3 regions of the Thalassotalea euphylliae genome follow, and region 3 is predicted to be linked to each of the others. Evidence: predicted binding sites of a transcription regulator. Region 3 holds the regulator's gene; each other region holds the start of a gene.

Region 1 (2,280 bases), 420 kb from region 3:
TTCAGGGGTGATCATGGATCCTAACGGCTACATTTTGACTAACTACCATGTGGTGCAAAATGCGGATCTAGTGTCGGTATGGCTGCAAACAGGTCAGCGTTATGATGCGGTATTAATTGGTTTTGATATTTACACCGATTTAGCGGTACTTAAAGTCGACGCTGTTAATCTGCCGGTTATCCCGCAGCGCAATGACTTGGAATCGCTCTCTGGCGATGTCGTGTTAGCGATTGGTAACCCGCTGAATTTGGGGCAAACGGTCACCCAAGGTATTATCAGCGCAACGGGCCGCAATGGCTTAAGCAGTACTAGCTATTTACAATTCCTGCAAATGGACGCGGCCATCAATGAAGGCAATTCGGGTGGTGCGTTAGTTAACACAAACGGCGAGTTAGTTGGCATAAATTCACGTAAATTTACGCAACGTAATTCGCAGCTGAATGTGCAAGGTATCTTTTTTGCGGTGCCATATAAGCTCGCCAATCGAGTTATGCAAAAAATTATCGAAAATGGCCGGGTAACACGTGGTTGGCTAGGTGTTAATACCGAGCAGCTGCCATCACATACCAAAGGTTTTACCATTACTGCCATTAGCCCCAATAGCCCTGCGCAACGCGCTGGCTTGCAAGTCGGTGATTTGGTTTATCAATTTGATGATGTTGAGATTACGGGTGTTGAGCAAGCGCTAGATATCGTTGCAGAAACCAGACCAGGTAAAAGCATTATGGTAAGCCTTTACCGCAACAAGCAAACGCTGCAGTTACCTGTGCAAATTGGTGAGCTTAGAAATATCGGCAATTAAAGAGCATTTTAAATTTGGGGTCACTGACCATTAAGGCAATGGCTAGCTAAAGCAGCGCTTTACTTTATATCTCAGAATCATTTCTCAAATATGTTTAGACGTCTAAACGTTTAGATGTTGACATAGCTAAAGAACCAAGGCACATTTACTAGCTCAATTATTCGCTAGTGTCTTGTGGATTTGTTATGCCAATTAAAATTCCTGATCAGTTACCTGCCTTAAAAATTCTTGGTAACGAAGATATCTTTGTGATGTCGGAGCACCGCGCCGCCAATCAAGATATTCGACCGATGGAAATGGCGATCCTCAATTTAATGCCGAATAAAATTGAAACCGAAGTGCAAATTTTGCGCATGCTGTCGAATACGCCGTTGCAAATTAATGTCGATTTAGTGCGTATTCACGCCAACCCTTCAAAGAATACACCAACGTCGCATTTAGAGTCGTTTTATCGCTTGTTTGATGATGTAAAACACAAGCAATACGATGGCATGATCGTTACGGGTGCACCACTTGGCTTAATGAATTATAAAGAAGTCAGCTATTGGAACAAAATTCAAGAAGTCTTCGATTGGGCGCAGAATAATGTAGTTTCTACCATGTACTTATGTTGGGCTGCTCATGCGGCTTTATATCATCATTATGGCCTAGAACGTCAGCTTCGTGATGCCAAGCTTTCAGGTGTTTATCGCCATGATAAGTTACGCCCCCATGAAAAACTAACGCGTGGTTTTGATGATGAATTTTGGGTACCCCATTCACGCTACGGTGAAGTATTGCCAGAAGATTATCAATCGGTTGAGAGCTTAAATATTCTCGCGCAATCAGCAGAGGCAGGGGTTTATTTAAGTGCCAGTGAAGACAAACGCCAAGTGTTTGTCACTGGCCATCCTGAATATGACCCAACCACGTTAGACGATGAATATCGTCGAGATTTAGCCGCTGATTTGTCTGACGGTTTAACGCCAGCGATTCCCGTGAATTACTATCGCGATAACAATCCAGACTCTGCGCTTGAGAAACCGCCAGCGAGTAAATGGCGCAGTCATGGTAGCCTGTTGTTTAACAACTGGATCAACTACTATGTGTATCAAATCACCCCTTACCAATTAGATGCTGAGCATATTCAGACATCAATCACAGGAGAGTAACGTGCAGCAGTTAGCATCGTTTCAACAACTTCAGCAAGCCCTTAACGAGCGTATTTTAATTCTCGATGGCGGTATGGGGACAATGATCCAAAACCGCAAATTCAGCGAAAGTGATTTTCGCGGTGAGCGCTTTCAAGATTGGCACTGTGATATTCAAGGCAATAACGATTTATTGGTACTGACCCAGCCAGACACGATTAAGGCAATCCACTCTGAATACCTTGAAGCTGGCGCCGATATTCTAGAAACCAATACCTTTAACGCAACGACGATTGCCATGGCCGATTACGACATGGAAGCGGTAAGTGCTGAAATTAATCTTCAAGC
Region 2 (2,280 bases), 910 kb from region 3:
ACCAGTTCAACTAGCTTGTCTTCTGCAACTTTACCCGTACCAAAGGTTTCAACGGTAATTGACGTTGGCTCTGCCACACCAATGGCGTATGACACTTGAATTTCACAGCGCTCAGCAAGGCCAGCGGCTACGATATTCTTCGCGACGTAACGACCTGCGTAGGCCGCACTGCGGTCAACTTTTGATGGATCTTTACCTGAGAAAGCGCCACCGCCGTGACGTGCCATACCGCCGTAGGTATCAACAATGATCTTACGCCCTGTTAAACCACAGTCACCTACTGGGCCACCGATCACAAAGCTACCCGTTGGGTTAATAAAATATTTAGTATCGGCAGTTAGCAGTTCTTCTGGTAGAACGTGCTTGATAATGTTTTCCATTACCGCATCGTGCAACATTTCTTGGCTGATGTCAGGGTTGTGTTGAGTTGAAAGTACAACCGCATCAATCGCAACAGGCTTGTTGTTTTCATAAACAAACGTTACCTGTGATTTTGCATCTGGGCGTAACCAAGGCAGTACACCAGACTTACGAACTTCTGCTTGGCGCTCTACTAATAAGTGAGAGTAGTAAAGCGGTGCAGGCATAAAGGTTGGCGTTTCGTTAGTTGCGTAACCAAACATTAAGCCTTGGTCACCAGCGCCTTGCTCTTCTGGTTTTGCACGGTCAACACCTTGTGCGATTTCAGAAGATTGCTGGCCAATCAGATTCATAATGCCACAAGTTTCACCGTCAAAGCCGACATCTGATGAAGTGTAACCAATATCACTGATTACTTTGCGCGTTAGGCTTTCTAAATCAACCCAAGCTGATGTTGAAATCTCACCTGAGATAATGGCAACGCCAGTTTTAACCATAGTTTCACAAGCAACACGAGCATGCTTGTCTTGAGCAATAATTGCGTCTAATACCGCATCAGAAATTTGATCGGCAATTTTATCCGGGTGACCTTCTGAAACAGATTCAGAGGTGAATAGGTGTCTAGACATAAAACCTCAATTATCATTGAAATAGGGTAATTGTTGTCGCTTATGCACATAGTGCAAGCTGCTTGCTACTACGCAATTTCAACCCGATAGGATTTTATTAGTTAACCTAGCTAGCCAATAAGGCTAATGAAGCTAACTAATCGCAATACTAAAAATAGGCCACGACAAATTTTTCGCCATTCTACTCGAACTGAAGATTGATGAAAAGTTTTTTACGCCTAGACGTCTAAATGGCTTTTTTATTCGATAGAGTTTCTTAGCGTGATAGTTGGTGAAAACTCAACTTGCTTGGCCAAAAGGTTTGAATAACTTGCTGTTGCGCTTGCGTTAGTGCACTGGAATAGACTTGGTAACCTTGAGCGGCTGTTAAGCCTTGAATCTCTAAATCGCTTTGCGCCAGCAGATTATTGAGTGTTAGCCGGCGAATAAGCTCATTGGTGACAGGTTGGGCGGTTTCTAGTAACTCAATACCTGCTGGTAAATGAGCTTTGATTTGTTGCTCTATCAATGGATAGTGAGTGCAGCCGAGCACTAAGGTGTCTATCTGTTTATCGACCAGTGGGGCGATAAAGCTATCGAGTAGCGCTTGGCAAGTGTCACTTTCATGGTCGCCTTGTTCAATTTGTTGCACTAGGCCGGGGCACGGTTGAATATGTACTTGTGCATCTTGCTTGTAACTTTCAACAAGCCTGAGAAAGCGATCATTCTTGGCCGTAGCTTGTGTCACCATTATCCCAACCGACTTGGCTTTAGATTGTTTCGCTGCGGGCTTTATTGCTGGCTCTACGCCAATAATCGGTAACGTATATTTTGCGCGCAGCTCTTCAATTGCGACGACAGTTGCCGTATTGCAAGCCACAACAATGGCTTTCACCCCTTGCTTTATCAGGAAGTTAGCAACAAAGTCAGCTCTGGCTATAATGTCTTTATGGCTTTTGTCGCCGTATGGTGCAAAGCCACTGTCTGCGACATAAATTAGCTGCTCATTTGGCAAGTTTTGCGCAACACAACGCGCAATGGAAAGTCCACCAATACCTGAATCGAAAATACCAATAGGAGTCTGTGTGTTGCAGCTAGCCTGAGTTGTTACCATGTCACCCATTTATGTGATCAAAAAGCAAAGTTAATAGAAAACGTTGCCGTTATAGGGAGTTTTACTGGTTTTGTAAAGTAACTTGGCGAGGTACTTGCGTGTATTGATAGGGTCCAGGTGTCGTTGGCTTCGTATAAAGCAGAGAAATTCAATGGAAAGTAAAGTGTCGTTCAACCAGCTAAAACAGTTTCCAAGGTT
Region 3 (2,280 bases):
TTTACAAATACAGTTATATCCATCAAGTTAACACCATGTTCATGCAAAGGAACGACGATGACAGATTTAAAACAGCAGGCATTGGATTATCATGCGCTGCCAAATCCGGGCAAAATCAGTATTGCCCTGACAACTCCCGCAGAAACCAGTAAAGATCTGGCATTAGCCTATAGTCCAGGGGTCGCAGAACCCGTACGAGCAATCGCTGAAGATCCAAACAACGTTTATAAATACACAGCGAAAGGTAATACCGTAGCGGTAATCTCAAATGGTACGGCTATTTTAGGGCTAGGCGATTTGGGGCCAATGGCATCAAAACCCGTAATGGAAGGTAAAGCATTGCTTTTTAAACGCTTTGCTGACATTGATTCGTTCGATATTGAAGTCAAGCACCATACGGTTGAAGAATTTGTTAACACTGTCGCCAATATTGCTGACTCATTTGGCGGCATAAACTTAGAAGATATCAAAGCGCCTGAGTGCTTTGAAATTGAACGGACGTTGGTTGAGCGTTGTCGAATTCCTGTTTTTCACGATGATCAACATGGTACTGCGATCGTTACTGCTGCCGGTATGCTTAACGCTCTTGATATTCAAGGCAAAGAAATTCAAGCGGCGAATATTGTGTGTATGGGCGCAGGTGCAGCGGCAATCGCTTGTATGGAGCTATTAATCAAATGCGGCGCGCAGCGTGAAAAAATCTATATGTTAGATCGCAAGGGTGTGATTCATACTCGTCGTGACGATTTAAACGAGTACAAAAAGCTTTTCGCTAACAACACCGACAAGCGTACATTGGAAGATGCTATCAAAGGCGCTGATGTTTTTGTCGGCGTGTCTGGGCCTGATTTATTGTCGGCTGATCATTTAGCATTGATGGCACCTAACCCTGTCGTCTTTGCCTGTTCAAACCCAGATCCAGAAATTAAGCCGGAATTGGCTAAAACAACGCGTGATGATGTGATTATTGCTACTGGACGTTCTGATTACCCGAACCAAGTCAACAATGTACTTTGCTTCCCGTTTATTTTCCGCGGTGCATTAGACGTGCGTGCAAAAGCCATTAACGATGAAATGAAGGTTGCTGCGGTACATGCTATTCGCCAATTGGCGAAAGAAGAAGTGCCAGCTGAGGTGCTTAAAGCAAGCGGTGATAAGAGCTTAACTTTTGGTCGCGATTATATTATTCCTAAACCTATGGATAGTCGCCTGAAGGCAAGAGTTGCTAAAGCGGTTGCCGAAGCGGCTGTTGAGTCTGGTGTGGCGGCGCTGCCACTGCCTGAGAACTATATGGAAAGTTAAGATAGTGAATTAGCGATTGCAATAATTGCATTAAAAAAGGCGCAATTTGCGCCTTTTGATTCGAATTTATGTGCAGCGTTTTTCGAGCGATTTATTCTTCGTCATCTGCTTCGAATTCAGAAAAGTCAGTAATACCTTGTGCAATCAAGGCTTCACGAACGGCTTCTGGTAATCGGTGTTCATTATCCTTGGCCAGATCGTTATCGTTAGGCAAAGGTTGACCAGTGAAAGCGTGCAAGAACGCTTCGCATAGCAGTTCACTATTGGTGGCGTGACGTAAGTTGTTAACTTGGCGTCTAGTGCGCTCGTCAGTTAGTACTTTGAGTACCCGAAGTGGGATAGAAACGGTGATTTTCTTTACTTGTTCGCTTTTTTTTCCATGCTCTGCGTAAGGATTAATATATTCGCCATTCCAATCAGCCATTTAAGTACCTCATACATTGTTATTAGTTGGGTGATGGTCAGCGTTTTGTAATGCGCTGTAATGTCTTTTTGATGCAACCCAGATATTAACGTTAAATTGTACTAGGTGGCATATTTCAGTCAACCTATATGTGTAGAAGTTTAGATGTCTAAAACTTCTTGACCACAAAATTTAAAACGGATAGATTTATAGACGTCTAAACATCCATTTGATGGCTTGCTCACTTTTAGCACTCAAAATCTAAATTGAATAAGCTAGCTAAACTCAGTAATTACTAGGTGAATAGTATGACTAAGCAAAAAACCGCTACTATCGCAGCACGCGCCGGTATTAACAGCGATAAACATCACGGTGCTGTGGTGGCGCCTATTCACCTATCAAGTACGTATTCACTCAAGGGTTTTAACGAAAAGCGTGATTTTGATTACTCGCGCACAGGTAACCCAACCAGAGCGACTTTTGGTAAGGCTATTGCTGACCTTGAGGGTGGTGCTCTAGGTATTGTCACGGGCACAGGCATGGCAGCGGTTCACTTGATTTGTCAGCTGCTGTCA

Evidence for each region. Region 3 encodes MetJ, which represses methionine synthesis genes. Its sites were predicted from a motif close to TAGACGTCTAGACGTCTA; they were not measured.
Region 1: the regulator MetJ is predicted to act here: its motif matches at 898-915, upstream of DXX94_RS14550 (homoserine O-succinyltransferase).
Region 2: the regulator MetJ is predicted to act here: its motif matches at 1,201-1,218, upstream of metK (methionine adenosyltransferase).

What each region holds. Positions count from the first base shown of each region.
Region 1 is NZ_QUOT01000001.1:3,305,270-3,307,549, forward strand. It holds gene DXX94_RS14545 (trypsin-like peptidase domain-containing protein) at 1-802, shown strand, start outside; gene DXX94_RS14550 (homoserine O-succinyltransferase) at 988-1,953, shown strand; gene metH (methionine synthase) at 1,955-2,280, shown strand, end outside.
Region 2 is NZ_QUOT01000001.1:3,794,219-3,796,498, forward strand. It holds gene metK (methionine adenosyltransferase) at 1-989, opposite strand, end outside; gene murI (glutamate racemase) at 1,246-2,082, opposite strand; gene DXX94_RS16620 (MDR family MFS transporter) at 2,234-2,280, shown strand, end outside.
Region 3 is NZ_QUOT01000001.1:2,884,527-2,886,806, forward strand. It holds gene DXX94_RS12760 (malic enzyme-like NAD(P)-binding protein) at 58-1,302, shown strand; gene metJ (met regulon transcriptional regulator MetJ) at 1,394-1,726, opposite strand; gene metB (cystathionine gamma-synthase) at 2,014-2,280, shown strand, end outside.